Regions from separate parts of the Lentzea sp. NPDC051208 genome, predicted to be linked through region 2. Evidence: riboswitches for the same ligand, from Rfam matches in the RefSeq annotation. Region 2 holds a riboswitch; each other region holds the start of a gene.

Region 1 (6,445 bases), on a different contig from region 2:
CTGACGGCCGAGCAGCAGGCGTGGGTGGACGCGGTGCAGGCGACCGGCAAGCCGGTGGTCGTGGTGCTGCTGACCGCGCGTCCGCAGGTGCTCGGTGCGGCGGCGGACGCGAACGCGCTGGTCGCGGGCTGGCTGCCGGGCAGCGAGGGTGGCCGGGCGATCGCCGACGTGCTGTTCGGCGCGGTGAACCCGAGCGGCAAGCTGCCGATCTCGTGGCCCAAGGCGCTGGGCGACCCGACGCTGACCTACGACCAGCTGCCGGGCGCGAACACGTCGGCGGGGGCGAAGTACGACCCGCTCTACGCGTTCGGGCACGGGCTGTCGTACACGTCGTTCACGACTTCGGGGACCTCGGTGTCGGTGGACCGTTCGAACGGCGTGGTGAAGTTCACGGTGGCGAACACCGGTACGCGTGCCGGCACCACGGTGGTGCCGGTCTACGTGCGCCAGCCGGCCTCGCCGGTGCTGACCCCGGACGCCCGCCTGGTGGGTTTCACCCGCGTGGAACTCGCTGCGGGGCAGTCGAAGCAGGTCGAGGTGTCGTTCAAGCTGTCGCAGCTGGCCCTGACCGTCGGTGACGTGGACGGCGACGGACGGCGTGAGGTCGCCCGCGGTGGCTACGAGGCCGTGGTGGGCGCCGATAAGGCCACTTTCACGGTGCGCTGAGCTGGCCTGATATCCTTCGTCGTCGTGAACGCGCGGCTCTCCGCCGTGGAGGAGACCTGGTCCTCGTGACCAGTGCCGACCAAGCGCGCCACGAACCCCGGTTTCGACAAGAAGGGTGATGTCGCATGGCGAACATCAAGTCCCAGCTCAAGCGGATCAAGACCAACGAGAAGGCTCGCCTTCGCAACAAGTCGGTCAAGTCGTCCCTGAAGACGGCCATCCGCAAGTTCCGCGAGGCTGCCGAGGCCGGTGACAAGGCGAAGGCCCTGGAGCTGCTGCAGGACGCGTCCCGCAAGCTCGACAAGGCCGCCACCAAGGGCGTCATCCACGCCAACCAGGCCGCCAACAAGAAGTCGGCGATGGCCCTGCGCGCGAACTCCCTCGAGGGCTGATCTCGCTCGTAGCGCTTCGAGCTTCTGCAAAGGGCTCCACCTCCTCCGGGAGGTGGAGCCCTTCCGCATGTGGCCCCGGGCACGGTAGGCGTAGCTCCATGGAATCGCTTCCGCGGATCGACTTCTTCGAGCTGCACGACCTCGACGGCACCCCGCCCGTGCTGCGGACCCTGCACACCGAGTCGATCATGACGATCTACCACCTGACGGACGCCGCGCGCGAGTACTCAAGGCCGCTGGCGCTGGCGTTGCGGTCGGGCGCGGACCACCGGATCGTCGACCTCTGCGCGGGTTCGGGCGGGCCGGTGCCGCTGATCCAGCGGCGGCTGCACGCGCAGGGCGTCCACACCCAGGTCACGCTGACGGACCTGGTGCCGAACGTGCCCGCGTTCGAGCGCGTCGCCGCTCGGAACCGGCGTCGGCTGCCCGACCCGTGCTGCTCGGTGGACCACGTGCCCACGTCCGTCGACGCCACGGACTGCCGGCTGGAAGGGACGCGGACGATCTACGGCGCCTTCCACCACTTCCCGCCCGCGCTGGCCGCGCGCATGCTGCAGAACGCCGTCGACACCCGGCAGCCCATGGTCGTCGTGGACACCAAGCGGTCGTGGCTCTACGTGCTCGTCTTCCCGTTCTTCCTCACGCTGGCCGTGCTGCTCGCGGCGCCGTTCCAGCGCAACTCCCCGCCGCGGTACCTGCTGCGGCTGGCGCTGACCTACGTCGTGCCGGTGCTGCCGTTCATGATGTTCTTCGACAGCGTCGTGTCGTTCCTGCGCATGTACGGGCGCGCGGAACTGCGGCGGATCGTCGACGGCCTGCGCGGCACCGAGTCGTTCGAGTGGACGATCGGCGTCGAACCCGGCTTCACGGGAGCCCAGTACCTGATCGGAATCCCGCGCCGGGAGTGATCCGGCGGAGGTTCAGCGGCGGCTGTGCGCGGCCACGATCCGGAGCACGGCGCGCTCCAGCGCGTAGTCGGCGTCGGCCGCCACGCCCTTCACGTCGGCGTTGAGCCCCGCGACCACCTGCATGGCGTCGGCGAGACCCGACTGGTCCCAGCCGCGGGACTGGGCCTGCGCCTTCTTGATCTTCCACGGCGGCATGCCGAGCGGTCCGGCCAGGCTGAACGGGTCGGCGCGGCCCACCGCGGACACCCGCGCGACCGTGCGCACCGCGTCCGCCAGCGCGTCCGCGACCAGCACGTGCGGCACGCCGAGCTGCATGGCCCAGCGCAACGCCTCCATGGCGCCCGCCCTGTCACCGACCACTGCCTTCTCCGCGACGGCGAAGCCCGTCACCTCGGCCTTGCCCTGGTGGTAGCGGCGGATCTCCTCGACCGTCACCTTGCCGTCGGTGTCGGAGACGAGCTGCGACGAGGCCGCGGCGAGCTCGCGCAGGTTCGTGCCCACGGCGTCGATGAGCGTGGCGACGGCTTCGGAGTCGATCTTGCCGCCCGCGCGCCGCACCTCGTTGCGCACGAACGCCTCACGCTCAGCCTGCTTGGTGACCTTGCCGCACTCGGTGACCGCGGCGCCGGCCTTCTTCAGCTGTCCGGGCAGGTCCTTGGCGGCCTTGCTGCGGCCACCGCCCGTGTGCAGGACGACGAGCGTGACGCCGTCCGCGGGCGCCTTGACGTAGGAGAGCACCATGTCGGCGACCTCCTTGCTGATGTCCTGCCCGTTCTGCAGAACGATCACGCGACCCTCCGCGAACAGCGACGGACTCACCAGTTCAGCCAGCTCGGGAGGCGTGAGATCAGTCACCTGGACGCGGGTCAGGTCGGCGGTCGGATCGACCTCTCGTGCGGCCTCGAGAGCCGCCCGAACAGCACGTTCGACCAGCAACTCCTCCTCGCCGACGATGAGGTGCAGTGACTCCGGTGCGCTCACGCTCCGCATCCTCCCACGTCCCGGATCGTGGACGTCTGTGGATGCGCGACGGACTGTTGCCGTAGCTTGGTGACCACAACTGAACACCGCTCATCCAGAGGGGCAGAGGGAACGGCCCGAAGAAGCCCCGGCAACCGGCGTCAGCGCCATGTGCAGAGCTCTGTGCTCAGCACCACGCAGACGATCACGGTGCCAATTCCGACCCGTTCGATTTCGCGGGAAAGATGAGGAGATACCTCGCGATGACTGCTGTCACTGTGCCCACGAGCACAAAGTTCGACCTCGGCCCTGCCCGGGCACTGCTGTGCCGGGAATGTGGGAACGAAACCCCTCTCGCTCCTGAGTACGCCTGTCTCGAGTGTTTCGGGCCGCTGGAAGTGGCCTACGACTTCGGGAAGATCCGGCGCGAGGACATCGAGGCCGGCCCCAGGTCGATCTGGCGCTACCGCGGCCTCCTCCCCGTTCCGTCCACTGTGGAACAGCACCCGAACACCGATCCCGGCGGCACCCGCCTGGTCGAGGCCCACAACCTCGCCAAGGCCCTGGGCGTCCGCAAGATCTGGGTGAAGGACGACACCGGCAACCCCACGCACTCGTTCAAGGACCGCGTCGTCGGCGTCGCGCTCGCCGCCGCCCGCGAACTCGGCTTCAAGGTGCTGGCCTGCCCGTCCACCGGCAACCTGGCGAACGCCGTCGCCGCGGCCGCCGCCCGTGCGGGCTGGAAGTCCGTCGTTCTCGTTCCCTCCAACCTCGAGCGCGCCAAGATCCTCATGAGCGCCGTCTACGAAGGCGCCCTGATCGCCGTCGACGGCAACTACGACGACGTGAACCGCCTCGCCCAGGAACTCGCCGCGGAGAACGAGGACTGGGCGTTCGTGAACGTCAACGTCCGCCCGTACTACGCGGAAGGCTCGAAGACGCTCGGCTACGAGGTAGCCGAGCAGCTCGGCTGGCGCCTGCCCGACCAGATCGTCGTGCCGATCGCCTCCGGCTCGCAGCTCACCAAGGTCGACAAGGCGTTCCGCGAACTCGGCCAGCTCGACCTCGTCGAAGCCACGCCGTACAAGGTGTTCGGCGCTCAGGCCACCGGCTGCTCCCCGATCTCCGCCGCGTTCAAGGCGGGCCACGACGTCATCCGGCCGGTCCGCCCGGACACGATCGCCCGCTCGCTGGCGATCGGCGCCCCGGCCGACGGCCCGTACGTGCTCGACGCGGTGCGCCGCACCAACGGCGCCATCGACGACGTCACCGACGAAGAGGTCGTCGAGGGCATCAAGCTGCTCGCCCGCACCGAGGGCATCTTCGCCGAGACCGCCGGCGGCGTGACCGTCGCGACGGCGAAGAAGCTCTTCGAGTCGGGCCAGCTCGACCCCGACGCCGAGACCGTGCTGCTGATCACCGGCGACGGCCTCAAGACCCTCGACGCACTCGGCGACACGGTGGGCCCGCGCGCGACGGTTCCGCCGTCGGCCGAGGCCGTCATCAAGGCGCTGGGTTAATCACCGCCGATCCATCACCTCCTCCGGCTCGGGGACGCACTCGCGTCTCCGAGCCGTTGCACGTCTGATCCCTGGGCCTGCGGGGCTCACAGGGAGATCGCGTCCGTCTTGAGCCAGCCCGTGCGCGGAAACCGTTGCAGGCCCTCCACCACGTGCGGCCCGACCGGCTCCACGGTCGCGCGCCACGCCACGATCCGTTGCGGCCATGGGGCTTCCGCCTTGAGCGCGTTGTAGTGGTAGTCGTGCCAGACGTCCGGCGCGACCCGCAGAGCGTCGTCGAACACGTGCTCCGACACGAGGTCGTACGCCTCCTCCGGTGTCGCCGCCTTCGTCGGCGGCAGCACGTAGGTGGTCGCCGCCTTGTGCGTGACGGCGCGGGTGCCGTCTTCGAGCGTTTCGCAGATGTAGTAACCGAAATCGGGTTTCAGCTCGTCGTGCGGCCACGGCGTCGCCGTGTAGTTCGTCTGCCACAGTGCCCACGCGAGCCCCGGCGTGCCGCCGGGAATCGGGTAGCGCGCGTTGAACAACCTGACCCAGACCATCTCTTCTCCTTCGTGCGATTCGGTTTCCCGGCAACACCGCCAGGTCGCCGTCCTTGTCCGTGCGCAACACCAACGCACCTTCCGTCCGCAACACGTCGATGACGTGCGGACTCGGGTGCCCGTACCTGTTGCCCGCGCCGACGCTCACCAGCGCCACCCGAGGCCGCACGGCCTCGAGGAACGCGGGCAGCGAGTACCGCGAACCGTGGTGCGGCACCTTGAGCACCTCGGCACTCAGGTCCCGCTCCCCCAGCAACGCCGCCTGGCCAGCCAGCTCGACATCACCGGTGAGCAGCACCCGGCCCGCCCTCGTGTGCGCTCTGAGCACGAGCGAGTAGTCGTTCACCGTCGTGTTCTCGGCCTCGGCGATCGGCGGCCGCCTCGGTCCCAGCACCTCCAACTCCAGTCCCGGCAAGGCGAACCGCTCGCCCGCCTTCGGTTCCACGACCCGCACGCCGTGAGCGCGAGCCCGTTCGCCGACCTCCCTCCACGCCCAGGCGGGCTCCTTGAGCGGACCGACCGCGACCGCCCCCACCGCACGCCCGGTGAGCACGGCGTCGAGGCCACCGACGTGGTCCGCGTGCAGGTGCGTCAGCACCACCAGCGGAATCCGCTTGATCCCCAACGTCTTCAGGCACCGGTCGACCGCGCCGGGATCAGGCCCGGTGTCGACCAGCACCGCCGTGTCGGCGTCGTCGGTCGCGAGGACCAGCGCATCGCCCTGCCCCACGTCGCAGTTGACGACCTTCCACCCGTCGGGTGGCCAAACAGGCGCCACGACCTTCAACGGCACCAGCACCACGAACCCGCCGACGAGCACCGCGACGACCAACGTCCGCGTCTTCTTGAACCGCAGCAACAACACGACCACCGCGGTCACCACCGTCAGCGCGAGCGCGCCGACCCAGCCGTCCGGCCAGCCGACCGCCGCACCGGGCACGGCCGACGCCTGCCTCCCGACCGTGATCAGCCAGCCCACAGCGGGCCCGGCGACGTGCGTGACGACCTCGGCCACCTGGGGCGAGAGCGGCGCGACGGCCGCCGCCAGCACACCCAGCACCGTCGCCGGTGCGACCACCGGCCCGGCGACGAGGTTGGCCACGACCGAGACCAGGCTCACCTGCCCGGAGAGCCCGGCCACCACCGGAGCCGTGGCCAGGCTCGCGGCCATCGGCACGACGATCGCCTCAGCCAGCCCGTTCGGCACGCCACGCCGTTTGAGCGCCTGCGTCCACTTCGGCGCGACGAGCACCAACGCCGCCGTCGCCACCACGGACAACGCGAACCCCGGATCACCACCCAGCGCCGGATCGTGCAACACCAGGACGAGCACCGCAGTCGCAAGGCTCGGCACAGCGGACCGTTGCCGGCCGGCTACCAACGCCAGCAACGCGACGGCCCCCATCACAGCGGCCCTGAGCACGCTCGGCTCCGGCCCGGCCAGGATGACGAACCCG
Region 2 (6,445 bases):
CTCCCGCACCGGCGTCACGGTCATCAACGTGAACGAGCCGGTCGCCCCGCCGGTCGAGAAGACCAACGACCCGAACATGACCGCGGGCCAGCAGACCGTCACCGACCCCGGCACCCCGGGCGAGCAGACCAGCACCTACCGCGTGACGGTGAAGAACGGCAAGGAGATCAGCCGCGAGAAGATCGGCGGCAAGATCACCAAGGAGCCGAAGCCCAAGAAGATCACCGTGGGCACCAAGCCGCTGCCCGACGGCGAAGTCTGGGACCGCCTCGCCAAGTGCGAAGCAGGCGGCAACTGGGCCATCAACACCGGCAACGGCTACTACGGCGGCCTCCAGTTCTCGGCCAGCACCTGGGCAGCACACGGCGGCCAGGCCTACGCCTCGCTCCCGCACCAGGCAACCCGCGAACAGCAGATCGCGGTAGCCACCAAGCTGCGCGACCGCGCAGGCGGCACGTACGGCGCGTGGCCGGGCTGCCGCGCGAAGCTCGGCCTGCCGTAAACCTCTTTCCCGTCCCCCTGACTGAGGCCGCCCTGGTTCGCCACGGGCGGCCTTCGTCGTTGCCGGGGTCGCTCGCGTCGAGATCCGGCGCACCGAACAGGGTTCGGCTGGGCCGGGAGTGGCCGGGCAGCGATTGGGGCGCGGCAGGGCGGGTAGCGGCGAGCATCGGACGGGCTGTGGCAGGGCACGGTGGCACATGGCGGGCGAGATGCGGCATGCAGGCATCGCGCAGGGCGACGGCGGCCCGGTCACCTTCTCGCCCATGGCAATGGCGAACCGAGGCGTCCCCCCCAGCGCACAGGGCAACGGCGGAGCCAAGCCCACCCTCCCGCCCACGGCAATGGCGAAGCCGAGGCGTCCCTCCGCACGCAACAGGCAACGGCGGAGCCGAGCCACCTGTCGCCAGCGGCAATGGCGGAGCCGAGGCGTGTGAACCTTGGTCTGCTGGTCAAGCGGTAATGAAGCGACCACCGCACTGCGATTGGGGCTTGACCTTGAGGGGGCGGGATGCTCCCCTCACGGGCACGGCCGGGCGCTTTTCAGCCCGGCCTTTTCCGGCCGTCCAGCATCCCGCCAGAGGCTCAAGGTCAAGCCCCAATCGCTATCGTCGCGAAGCGGCGATGACCGGCACCGGCCCGGTCCTGCCTGGGCGACCACCCACACAAGGTGACCTGAGCGCATTGGCGACCCACCCCGCTGGAACGCGACAGGCCAACGCAAGCCGACCCGCGCGCTGCCCAACTCCGGCCCCTCGCAAGGCGACCACCCGCAAGGCAGGCGATCCGCCCCGCTGGAACGCGACAGGCCAACGCAAGCCGACCCCGGCACCCCACCACAGGCCCACCAGCAAGGTCCCAGCCCAGCCCTCCGCCACCAAGCCTGCGAGAATGCCCAAGTGAGCCTGCTGGGTCCTGCCGAAGTCCGCCGTCTAGCCGCAGAGCTGGACATCCGCCCGACCAAGAAGCTGGGCCAGAACTTCGTGCACGACCCCAACACCGTCCGCAAGATCGTCGCCGCGGCCGGCCTGACCCCGGACGACGTCGTCCTGGAGGTAGGCCCGGGCCTGGGCTCCCTGACCCTCGCCCTGCTCCCCAACGCCAGCAAGGTCGTAGCGGTCGAGATCGACCCCCCGCTCGCACACCGCCTCCCGCAAACGGTCAGCGAGATGGACCCGGAGAACGCCGGCAAGCTCCACGTCGTCCTCAAGGACGCCATGAAAGTCACCCAAGAAGACCTGCCGGCGCAACCTACCGCGATCGTCGCGAACCTGCCCTACAACGTCGCGGTCCCGGTGGTGTTGCACCTGCTGGCCGAACTCCCCAGCCTGCAAAAGGGTCTGGTGATGGTGCAGGCGGAGGTGGCCGACCGCATGGCCGCCAAGCCCGGGAACAAGATCTACGGCGTGCCCAGCGTGAAGCTCGCCTGGTACGCCGAGGCGAAGAAGGCCGGCGCGGTCGGCAAGAACGTGTTCTGGCCCGCGCCCAACGTGGACTCCGGTCTGGTTTCCTTCCAGCGTCACGAAAAGCCCCTGTCCACTGTGGATCGCAAGAAGCTCTTCCAGATCGTCGACGCCGCGTTCGCCCAGCGCCGCAAGACGTTGCGGGCCGCGCTCAGGGGCTGGGCCGGTAACCCGGGGAACATCGACGAACTGCTCGCGAAAGCGGGCATCGATCCCCAGGTTCGGGGCGAGCAGCTGAGCGTGATCGACTTCATCCGGATCGCTGAGGTCTAGGCCGGGGATCCTTCGGCCAACAGTGTGATCTGTCGAACGAATCCGGTTTTGGCTTGCGCAACCGAACGTCCGTCCGGTTGACTGCTACTTGCCATCCGGAGCGACTGAGAGACCTGGCTCTACGACGTCGCAGCAACCACCCGCTGGATGCGGGCAGGTGCTAACGCCAGGACCGATGGAGGAGCACCATGGGTACCGTGCGAATGCTGACGCGCCGTCGAGTCATCGACCAGTGCCGTCGCTCGTCTTCTGCATGTCGTCGCCAACTCGTCTAGGGCGCCTTCTCAAAGTCCTCTGACGCGCACTCATTCAACGAGTGGCGCACACACCTGAGCAGAACCTTCGACCGCGCACGTCCGCCACGAACGGACTGTGTGCCGTCGCGCGCAGCCGTGGAGCAGACGTGATCACTGTCGAAAACCTCACCAAGTCCTTCCAGGGCGTCAGTGCCCTCAACGGCGTGACCCTCGACGTCGAGGCCGGAACCGTGCTCGGCGTGGTCGGCCCGAGTGGCGCCGGCAAGTCGACGCTCGCTCGTTGCGTCGCGCTGCTGGAGCGTCCCGACTCCGGGGCGATCCGCGTCGACGGCACCGATATCACCAGCCTCGACGGGTCGGCCCTCAGGGCCGCTCGCCGACAGATCGGCGTTGTGCCGCAAGGGGATTCGCTTCTCCGTCAGCGCACGGCGGCCGGCAACATCGCGCTGCCGCTGGAGTCCGCGGGCGTCCCCGGACCGCAGCGCCGCACCCGTGTGGGCGAGCTGCTGGACCTCGTCGGGCTCACCGACAAGGCCGCCTCGTACCCCGACCAGCTGTCCGGCGGGCAGCGCCAGCGCATCGCCGTGGCGCGCGCCCTCGCCGCCAACCCGTCCGTGCTCCTCGCCGACGAGCCCACGTCCGCGCTGGACCCGGAGACCACCGGTTCCGTGCTGACCGTGCTCGACCGTGCGCGCGCTGAGCTCGGTGTGACCGTGCTCGTCGTCACGCACGACATGAGCGTGGTCCGGAAGATCTGCGATGACGTCGCCGTGCTGGAGCAGGGCCGCGTCGTCGAACACGGCAAGGTGCTCGACCTGGTCAACGACGTCGCGAGCCGCACGAGCAGTGCGCTGCTGCCCGCCGTCGACCTCAACCCGATCAACGAGAGCAGCTACGACCGCGTCGCGGACGTCGTGCTCGTCGGGTTCGCCGCGGTCGGCGCGCTGCTGCCCGAGGCCTCGCACCGGTTCGGCGTCGAGCTGAACATCGTCGGTGGCGGCCTCACGCGACTGGGCGAGACGCCCGTCGCGCGGTTCCGGCTCGGCCTGAACGGCGAGCGCTCGGACTCCGCTCTGGAGTGGATCGGTGAGGCCGGCGGCTCCGTGCAGAGGTCCTTGAAGGGCCCCCAGGGAGTAGCTGCGTGAGGTCTGCAACACCCTGGTCCGACGTCGTCAGCTTCCTCGTCGAGGCCACCGGCGAGACGCTCTACATGGTCGGCGTCTCGACCGTCATCGCCACAGTTCTCGGAGTTCCCGTAGGTGTCTGGCTGCAGCTCACCGCCAAGGGTGGGCTGCGGCCGAACGCCGCCGTGCACAGGATCCTCAGCTTCGTCACCGACCTGGGCCGCTCGATGCCGTTCATCGTGCTGCTCGTCGCGCTCACGTCGGTCACCCGCCTCATCGTCGGCGGCTCCATCGGCAGCACGGCGGTCATCGTGCCGCTGGCCGTGGGAGCGATCCCGTTCGTGGGGCGGCTCGTGCAGAACATCCTGTCCGAGGTGCACGTGACCGTGGTCGAGGCCGCGATCACGACCGGTGCCTCGACGTTGAGGATCGTGCGCAGCGTGCTCATCCGCGAGTCGCTGCCCGCGCTGATCAACGCCATCGGCGTCACCGTGATCGCCCTGATCGGGTACTCGGCGATGGCAGGCGTGATCGGTGGCGGTGGCCTCGGTGACCTGGCCATCCGCGAGGGCTACCAGCGCTTCAACGACCGGATCCTGTGGAGCACCGTGGCGTGGCTCGCCGTGCTCACCACCGTGATCCAGTTCGGTTTCACCCGTGCCGCCCGTGCGTCCGACCGGCGCCGGCACGCCTCGGTCTGACCCGTAGCAATTTCTCAAAAGGAACGTCATGCGTATTCGTGCTGCCCTGATCGCAGTAGCTTTGACCGGTTTGGCCGCTCTGTCCGCTTGCTCGTCCGGCGGTGGCAGCGCGTCCGACACGCTGAAGGTCGGCGTCTCGCCGGTCCCGCACGCCCAGATCCTCAAGTACGTGGCCGACAACCTCGCCGCGCAGAAGGGTCTGAAGATCGAGGTCGTCGAGTTCACCGACTACGTGCAGCCGAACACGGCGCTGGTCGACGGGTCGCTCGACGCCAACTACTTCCAGACCGTCCCGTACCTGGAGACGTTCACCAAGGAGAGCGGCGCGAAGGTCGAGTGGGTCCAGCCCGTCCACGTCGAGCCGCTCGGCCTGTACTCCAAGAAGGCCAAGAAGCTCGACGAGCTCCCGAACGGGGCCAAGATCGCGGTGGCCAACGACGCCACCAACGAGGCCCGCGGCCTGAAGCTGCTGGAGGCCAACGGCCTCATCAAGCTCAAGGCCGTCGACCAGCCGACCGTGCGCGACCTCGCGGAGAACCCCAAGAACCTGCAGTTCGTTCCTCTGGAGGCCGCCCAGCTGCCCAGGTCGCTGGAGGACACCGACGCGTCCGTGATCAACGGCAACTACGCCATCGACGCGGGCCTCAAGCCGGCCACCGACTCGCTCGCGCTGGAGAAGGCCGAGGGCAACCCGAACGCGAACGGCCTGGTCACCCGCGCCGAGCTCAAGGACGACAAGCGCGTCCGCGACCTGGCGGAACTCCTCGGGTCGCAGCAGGTCAAGGACTACATCAAGCAGACGTTCAGCGGCTCGGTCATCCCGGTCTGACCGTGACAGTGACCGGGGGAGGAGTCCGGGACCCCAGAACGCCCGTACGCTGACATGGTGCTCGCAGTCGTTCCTCCCCCGGTCACAGTTCGCGTCCCGGCCAAGGTCAACCTGCACCTGGCCGTAGGTGACGTGCGCCCGGACGGTTACCACGACCTGGTGACGATCTTCCAGGCGCTGTCGCTGGTCGACGAGGTCACGGTCGCGGTCGCCGACGAGCCAGGCGTCGAGGTCCACGGCGAAGGCGCCGACCAGGTGCCCACCGGAGCCTCGAACCTCGCCTGGCGTGCGGTCCAGCTGCTCGCCGCGCACGTCGGCAAGGACGCGGACGACCCCAAGGTCCGCGTCGTCATCCGCAAGGCCATTCCGGTCGCGGGCGGCATGGCGGGCGGCAGCGCGGACGCGGCGGCGACGCTCGTCGGCCTGTCGTCGTTGTGGCGCCTGGACATCAGCCGTGACGAGCTGGCCGGACTGGCCGGCAAGCTCGGCGCGGACGTCCCCTTCGCCCTCTACGGCGGCACCGCCCTGGGCACCGTCCGCGGCGAGCGGATCGTGCCCGTGCTGGGCCGCCACCAGTTCCACTGGGTGCTGGCGTTCGACCGCCGTGGACTGTCCACTCCGGACGTCTTCGACGAGCTGGACCGCCTGCGCGCGGACGGAGATCCGCCGCGGGTCGGCGCGGTCGAGGCGGTGCTGGAGGGCCTGTCCTCCGGCGACCCGAGGCAGCTCGCCCTGCTGCTCGGCAACGACCTGCAGGCCGCCGCGGTCTCGCTGCGCCCGAACCTGCGCCGGACGCTCCGCGCGGGTGTCGACGCGGGCGCGCTGGCCGGCATCGTGTCCGGTTCCGGCCCCACGACGGCGTTCCTGTGTGAGGACGCTGACGCGGCTGTGCGCGTGGCCGCCGAACTCGCCGGCGCCGGTGTGTGCCGGACGGTGCGCGTGGCGCACGGACCGGTGCCCGGAGCGCGGGCGATCGCGACTGAAGAGCCCAAGCCGACGCCGCCCGAGGTGCACGCTTAACTGCACGCGGGGCCCTTTCGTACTGTCAGACAGTACGAAAGGGCCCCGCGTGCGGTCAGGAGCAGGCGCTTTGGCGGTGCTGGGTAGCCTGCATCGGGCAGTTTCTTACTAGTCGTGAGGTTTTGATGGCCAACCTGGTCAACCTGGAGTCCGTGTCGAAGTCGTTCGGCGTCCGGCCGCTGCTCGACGGCGTGTCGCTCGGCGTCAACGAAGGCGACCGCATCGGCGTCGTCGGCCTGAACGGCGGTGGCAAGACGACGCTGCTCGAGGTGCTGGCCGG
Region 3 (6,445 bases), on a different contig from region 2:
GCGCACCCTCTTACAACCGTTGCGCGGGCACAGCGAGACCAGGGTCCAGGGCATCCGCAACGGCCGGGTGGTCGGCTTCTCGGCGCAGGAGAACTGGGCGAACCCGATCGGCGTGGAGTGGGACCTGCGGGGTGGCCTCGTCCGCACCCTGGAAGGGTCGGCCGAAGCCACGCGCGTCACCTCGTCCGGTGACGTCCTGGGGCGCACGGTGGGAGAAGGGCACTTCCCCGGCCCGGCCGCGATCTGGCGCTCCACGGGCCAGTTCGACCAGCCTCCGGTGACCGCCGGCTACGAGGAGTTCGCGGACACCGGGTCGTTGTACGGCTGGTCGTACAGCGAGGGCACCTACACGCCGGTTCACGCGCGCTGCGAGTGATCCTGATGTGCGTGACCGGGCTGTGAGCGACCGGGCCGTGCCCGTGGAGTGAACAACCGCCGCACCAGCCTGACCCAGGGCGACCATCGGGCTGGTGCGGCGGGCTCGCGGCCCGCCGCGCGTTCGCAGGCGTCGAACAGGTCCTCCAGGCACGCGTCGTGCAGCCATCTGATCGCCAGCGCCCAGCGCAGCCGGTCCTCGAGGCCGAACCGGCCGATCAGCTCGTGCCGCAGGACCGTGCCGGACGCCGAGAGCGTGTGGCTGCCCGACATGTCGGAGAACTCGAAGGTGACCGACTCGCCGGGGACGAACTCCGTGCAGTGGTACCGGATCGGGCCGTGCCCGCCGTCCGCGCCGATGCCCAGCGGACGGTCGAACGCCAGCTTGCCCCAGGCGGGTGGCCAGAGTTCCTGGATGCGCTCGACGAACGGGCCTGCGGGCACGCCCAGGTCGCGGGTGTGGACGTTCTTGATCATGTGCATCCCCTCCATACGCTGCCGTATGTTCCTGGAACGTACGCTAGCGTACGGAAGTGTGGTGCGGCGAAATCGTGACGACTGGACTGAGATAGCGCTGAGAGCGCTGGCCGAAGGCGGGCTTCAGGCCGTCGCGATCGAGCCCTTGGCGGCGCGGGCCGGGGCCACGAAGGGGAGCGTCTACCACCACTTCCCGAACCGCGAGGCGTTGCTGAAGGCGACGGTCGAGCGGTGGGAGCGGGAGCACACCGAGAAGGTCATCGAGCTGGCCGAGTCCGGGAGGACCCCGCACGAGAAGCTCAGGACGCTGTTCACCGTGGTGCTCGACCAGACCCGCAAGGGGTCGGTGGAGATGGCGTTGCAGGCTGGCGCGGGCAACGAGGTGATCGCTCCGGTCCTCCAGCGCGTCACCGTGAAGAGGATCGGCTACCTGACCGAGTTGTTCGAGCAACTCGGGTTCGACCAGGAGCACGCGAAGAAGCGTGCGCTCATCGCGTTCAGCCTCTACCTGGGGCAGGTGCAGATGTGGGCGACCCTGCCCGGCCTCGTCGAACCGGTGCTCGACGAGGCCGTGCAGGTGCTCACGCAGAAGTCAGATCAGGCCGCGGTCGCCCACAACGCGTAGGCGATCACGTCCGCGTTGCGGTCGAGCGCCGTGGCGTTGACGTTGGACGTCGTGTCGCAGGAGCGGTGGTAGCAGCGGTCGAAGGCCTGGCCGGCCGTACCGCCCCACTTCCGAGCCTGGGCCGCGGTCTTGGTCTGCTCGGCGCCGGTGAACGTGCCTCCGGTCGCGATGCCCTCCTGTGCGAACGCCGCGTGGTCGGAGCGGCCGCCGACGTTGGTCAGCTCGGTCTGGACGCCGATCGAGGTGAAGCCCTCCTGCAGCCGCTGCTGCAATGCCACCGAACCGGGGGGCTGGCGGTCGGAGCCGTTGTAGACGAAGTAGCCGGGGTTCGGCGAACCGGTCATGTCGAAGTTCAGGTACGCCTTGATCCTCGACTTCTCGTTGGTGGACAGGGATTTCACGTAGAACGTCGAGCCGCGCAGCCCGAGTTCCTCCGCACCCCACCAGCCGAACCGCACGTGCTTGGTCGGCTGGAAGTTCGTCGCCTTCATCTGGAGGGCGACCTCCAGGATCGACGCGGAGCCCGTGCCGTTGTCGTTGATGCCGGGGCCCGCCGTGACGCTGTCGAGGTGGCCGCCCAGCATGACGACGTTGTTCAGGTCGCCGCCGGGGTAGTCCGCGATCAGGTTGTAGCCGGTGGCGCCGTTGTAGGTGAACGACTGGACGCGCGTCGTGAAGCCGGCCGCGTCGAGCTTGCTCTTCACCCAGTTGATCGAGGCCAGGTACCCCGGTCGTCCGTGGGCGCGGTTGCCGCCGTTGGAGTTGGCGATCGACTGGAACTGGTTCAGGTGTGCTTGGACGTTCGCGACGTTGATGTTCGGTGCGACGAGAGCCGCGGGTGCCGCCGCCTGTGCGGTGGTCGCTCCGGTCACCATCAAGGCGGCCGCCAGCGCGATCAGGATCCTCATGGTTCAACTCCGTGCAGGGTTAGGGATTGAGCCACTGATCAACATGCTCCTCCGTGCATGAGCCCGGTAGAGGCGATCGTCGGATTCGTCGGAATCGGTGGTGATCAACCAGAATGGTCCAGGTGGGTGACGTCACGGTCGTTCTGGGCATCGGCGCGGCCGTACTGCTGATCTCCGTGATCGCGGTGCGGGTGTCGACCCGGCTCGGGCTGCCCTCACTTCTGCTGTACCTGGGCATCGGCGTGGTCCTCGGCGAGTCCGTCGTCGGCATCAGGTTCGACGACGCCGACCTCACCCAGTCCCTCGGCATCGCGGCGCTGGTGCTGATCCTGACCGAGGGCGGCATCACCACCCGCTGGAGCGCGGTGAAGTCCTCGCTGCGGCTGGGCGTCGCACTGTCCACAGTGGCCGTCGCGGTGAGCGTGGCGGTGACCGGAACGGCGTTGCACTTCCTGCTGGGCCTCGACTGGCGGATGGCGTTGCTGTGGGGCGCGGTCCTGTCGTCCACCGACGCGGCCGCCGTCTTCAGCGTCCTGCGCTCGTTGGGTGTCGGCGCACGGCTCACGGGCGCACTCGAACTGGAGTCCGGCCTCAACGACGCGCCGGTCTACATCGCCGTGGTGCTGCTGGCCTCCTCGGACCAGATCTCCTGGACCGCGCCACTGCTGGTGATCTACGAACTGGGCGCGGGCGCGCTCATCGGCGTGGCCCTCGGCTATCTCGGCGGGGCCGGGCTCAGACGCGCGGCGCTGCCCTCCACCGGTCTGTACCCGCTCGCCACGGTGGCGGTGTGCGTCATGGCCTACACGGCCGGCGACCTCCTGCACGCCTCCGGATTCCTCGCCACGTACGTCGCCGCGCTGGTCCTGGGCAACGCCCGCCTGCCGCACCGCGCCGACACCCTCTCGTTCGCCGAAGGCCTGGGCTGGCTCGCCCAGATCGGGCTCTTCGTCCTGCTCGGCCTCTACGCCTCGCCGTCGCGCCTGCTCGACGTGCTGTTCCCCGCGCTGGTCGCGGGCGTGGTGCTGACGTTCGTGGCCCGGCCGCTGTCGGTGGTCCTCGCCTCGCTGCCGTTCAAGGTGCCCTGGCGCGAACAGGCGTTCCTCTCCTGGTCGGGGCTGCGCGGCGCGGTGCCGATCGTGTTCGCGCTGATCCCGCTGATCCAGGGCGTCGAGGGCGCCCGCGAGCTGGTCGACGTGGTGTTCCTGCTGGTCATCGTGCTGACGGTGGTGCAGGGCACGACGCTGCCGTTCCTCGCGCGGCGGCTCGGGCTGGTGAAGGCAGGGGAGGCGCAGGAGGTCCAGGTCGACGCCTCGCCGCTCGACGAGCTGGGGGCAGAACTGCTGCAGGTGCACATCCAGCGCGGGTCGAAGCTGCACGGCGTCTACATGTCCGAACTGCGGCTGCCGACCGGGGCCACGGTCAGCCTCGTGGTGCGCTCGGGGAAGAGTTTCACGCCACAACCAACGACCAGGCTGCAGACGGAGGACCAGTTGCTCATCGTCACCACCGAAGAGGCGCGTGACGCTGCTGAGCGGCGTGTACGGGCCGTCGACAGGGCCGGCCGCTACGCCAGGTGGAAGGGCGAGACCGGCGATTAGTCGGTCTCCGAGGCTTCTCACCATGTGATCGGGTGTCGACGGAAGTGTCACCCTCCGCTAACGTCGTCGGCAGGTCATGAGAGCCAGCGTCAAGCCCAAGCTTGCTGGCCGGCAACCCTCCAACCGCGGTGGGGTGCCCTTGGTGAGGACCTGGTCCGGCGCGTGGGGCGCCGGTCAAGCGCGGGCCTTCGCTGGGGCCCCTGGCCTCGGAGGCAGCTCGATGACGCTCGCGATCACCCCTGGAACCACCACTTCCGTTCCGGCTGTCGTCGGCACCGACCTGCGTGTTCCCCTGGTCACCGGAGAGCGCGTCACCTACGCCAACCTCGACCACGCGGCGTCGGCGCCCTGTCTTCAGGAGGTCCGCGACGCCGTCGACGAGCTGCTGCCCTGGTACGCCAGCGTGCACCGCGGCGCCGGGTTCGCCTCGCAGGTCTCGACCCGCGTCTACGAGCAGGCCCGCGACCGCATCCGCAGGTTCGTCGGCGCGCACTCCTCCGACGCCGTCGTCTTCACCCGCAACACCACGGACTCGCTGAACCTGTTGGCGCGCAGCGTTCCCAAGAACACCGCCGTCGTGCTGTTCGACAGCGAGCACCACGCGGCGCTGCTGCCGTGGCGCGGTCCCCACGTCCAGCGCGTTTCCGCTCTCGCCGAAGAATCAAATACTGCGTCTGGTGCTGCTGCCGCTTTTGTTGTCGCACTGGACCGGGCTCTGGCCGCCGCCCCGGTCGGCCCTCGGCTCGTGATCGTCACCGGGGCGTCCAACGTCACGGGGGAGCTGTGGCCCGTCGCCGAGCTCGCGAAGGTCGCCCGCCGCCACGGCGCGCGCATCGCGCTCGACGCCGCGCAGCTCGCCCCGCACCGCCCGATCAACGCCCGTGAGCTGGGCGTCGACTACATCGCGTTCTCCGGTCACAAGATCTACGCGCCGTTCGGCGCGGGTGTGCTGGTCGGCCGCGCGGACTGGCTGCAGCAGGCCCAGCCGTACCTGGTCGGCGGCGGTGCCACGTCGAAGGTGACAGACCACGGCGACCGTCTCGGCGTGGCCTGGTCCGCTGTGCCCGAGCGGCACGAGGCAGGCAGCCCGAACGTCGTCGGCGTGCACGCGCTGGCCGCGGCCTGCGAGATCCTGTCGCGGCACTGGGAGCAGACCGTCGCGCACGAGCAGGAACTGCTGACGCGCCTGCAGAACGGCCTGCGCACCATCCCCGGCTTCCGCGAGCTGGCGATCCTGGCCGACGCGGACAAGGTCGGCGTCGTGAGCTTCACGATCTCCGGCTTCGACGCGGGCTTCCTCGCGGCGGCGCTGTCCGCCGAGTACGGCATCGGTGTGCGCGACGGCGCGTTCTGCGCGCACGTGATCGTGGGGCGTCTGGTCAAGCAGGCCGGATCGCACGAGGAACGTGCCGTGCGCGCGTCGATCGGCCTCGGCACGACGGCGGAGCACGTCGATCGTCTGATCGCGGCGCTGCGCACCCTGGTGACCGAAGGTCCGAAGTGGACCTACGAGCAGCGAGACGGCCGCTGGGTGCCGCAGGACGACAACCGAACCCTGCCGCCGTTCCTCGCGTAGTCCCTGTAGTGGACAATGACCTGGTGAGTGACGAGTCCAAGGCCGAGGAGAAAGCCTCCGGGAAGGTCGCTGACAAGCCGGCGGAAGCGCAGGTCAGCGACCCGGAGACGGTCGCGACGCCCGCGATCGTGGCCGAGGAGCCGGACGCGGGGGAGAAACCCGCGGCCTCCGCCGCGAAGGCGGAGGACGAGGACGAGTTCTCGATCTCCGGTTCGATCTCCGGCTCGCTGCCGGAACCGAGGACGAAGATCCTCGCGATCCTGGCGGCCGGCGTGCTGGCCCTCGACGTGCTCACCAAGGTCGTGTCCGTCGCGTTCCTCGAGGGCGCCGACCCGATCAAGCTGTTCGGCGGCGTGCTCTACCTGACGTTCGTCCGCAACCCCGGCGCCGCGTTCGGCATGGCGGAGAGCATGACGTGGATCCTCGCGCTGATCGCGTTCGGCGTCGCCGGGTTCATCGTCTGGATCTCGCGCAACCTCCGCTCCCCGAAGTGGGCCGTCGGCCTCGGCCTGGTGCTGGGCGGTGCCGTCGGCAACCTCGCCGACCGGCTCTTCCGCGAGCCGGGCCCGATGCGCGGCCACGTGGTCGACTTCCTGTCGCTGTTCGACCCGTACGGCCAGGTGTGGCCGGTGTTCAACGTCGCCGACATGGCGATCGTCGGCGGTGGCGTGACGATCATCGTCCTGTCGCTGCTGCAGCACGACTACGACGGCACCGTCCACAAGAACGCCGAGCCGCTCGTGGAGCAGGACGGTCTGCAGGAGTCGAAGTAGCCGCTCCTGGTAGTTTCAGCAGGTTCTGCAAGAAGAAGAAGGTCGAGGCCCCGCGTGAGCGGATACCGAACGCTGCCCATTCCCGACGGTCTGGACGGCATGCGCGTCGA

Evidence for each region. A riboswitch is a leader RNA that binds a small molecule or an ion and turns the genes downstream of it on or off. The one in region 2 is predicted to bind S-adenosylmethionine.
Region 1: linked by a shared signal. The riboswitch ahead of thrC (threonine synthase) and the one ahead of AB0M48_RS13530 (methionine ABC transporter ATP-binding protein) in region 2 are both predicted to bind S-adenosylmethionine.
Region 3: linked by a shared signal. The riboswitch ahead of AB0M48_RS22395 (aminotransferase class V-fold PLP-dependent enzyme) and the one ahead of AB0M48_RS13530 (methionine ABC transporter ATP-binding protein) in region 2 are both predicted to bind S-adenosylmethionine.

Annotation. Positions count from the first base shown of each region.
Region 1 covers NZ_JBFBAW010000006.1:471,803-478,247, reverse strand. Annotated here, with positions in the region: gene AB0M48_RS17800 (glycoside hydrolase family 3 N-terminal domain-containing protein) at 1-666, shown strand, start outside; gene rpsT (30S ribosomal protein S20) at 792-1,058, shown strand; gene AB0M48_RS17790 (class I SAM-dependent methyltransferase) at 1,157-1,966, shown strand; gene holA (DNA polymerase III subunit delta) at 1,979-2,956, opposite strand; SAM riboswitch class I at 3,035-3,178, shown strand; gene thrC (threonine synthase) at 3,190-4,446, shown strand; gene AB0M48_RS17775 (DNA internalization-related competence protein ComEC/Rec2) at 4,447-6,445, opposite strand, start outside.
Region 2 covers NZ_JBFBAW010000005.1:142,272-148,716, forward strand. Annotated here, with positions in the region: gene AB0M48_RS13520 (transglycosylase family protein) at 1-502, shown strand, start outside; gene rsmA (16S rRNA (adenine(1518)-N(6)/adenine(1519)-N(6))-dimethyltransferase RsmA) at 1,404-2,234, shown strand; SAM riboswitch class I at 2,323-2,416, shown strand; gene AB0M48_RS13530 (methionine ABC transporter ATP-binding protein) at 2,638-3,636, shown strand; gene AB0M48_RS13535 (methionine ABC transporter permease) at 3,633-4,316, shown strand; gene AB0M48_RS13540 (MetQ/NlpA family ABC transporter substrate-binding protein) at 4,345-5,145, shown strand; gene AB0M48_RS13545 (4-(cytidine 5'-diphospho)-2-C-methyl-D-erythritol kinase) at 5,200-6,165, shown strand; gene AB0M48_RS13550 (ABC-F family ATP-binding cassette domain-containing protein) at 6,291-6,445, shown strand, end outside.
Region 3 covers NZ_JBFBAW010000009.1:1,714-8,158, reverse strand. Annotated here, with positions in the region: gene AB0M48_RS22420 (hypothetical protein) at 1-376, shown strand, start outside; gene AB0M48_RS22415 (SRPBCC family protein) at 358-852, opposite strand; gene AB0M48_RS22410 (TetR/AcrR family transcriptional regulator) at 914-1,477, shown strand; gene AB0M48_RS22405 (M28 family metallopeptidase) at 1,450-2,385, opposite strand; gene AB0M48_RS22400 (potassium/proton antiporter) at 2,508-3,986, shown strand; SAM riboswitch class IV at 4,059-4,173, shown strand; gene AB0M48_RS22395 (aminotransferase class V-fold PLP-dependent enzyme) at 4,207-5,562, shown strand; gene lspA (signal peptidase II) at 5,586-6,335, shown strand; gene AB0M48_RS22385 (RluA family pseudouridine synthase) at 6,435-6,445, shown strand, end outside.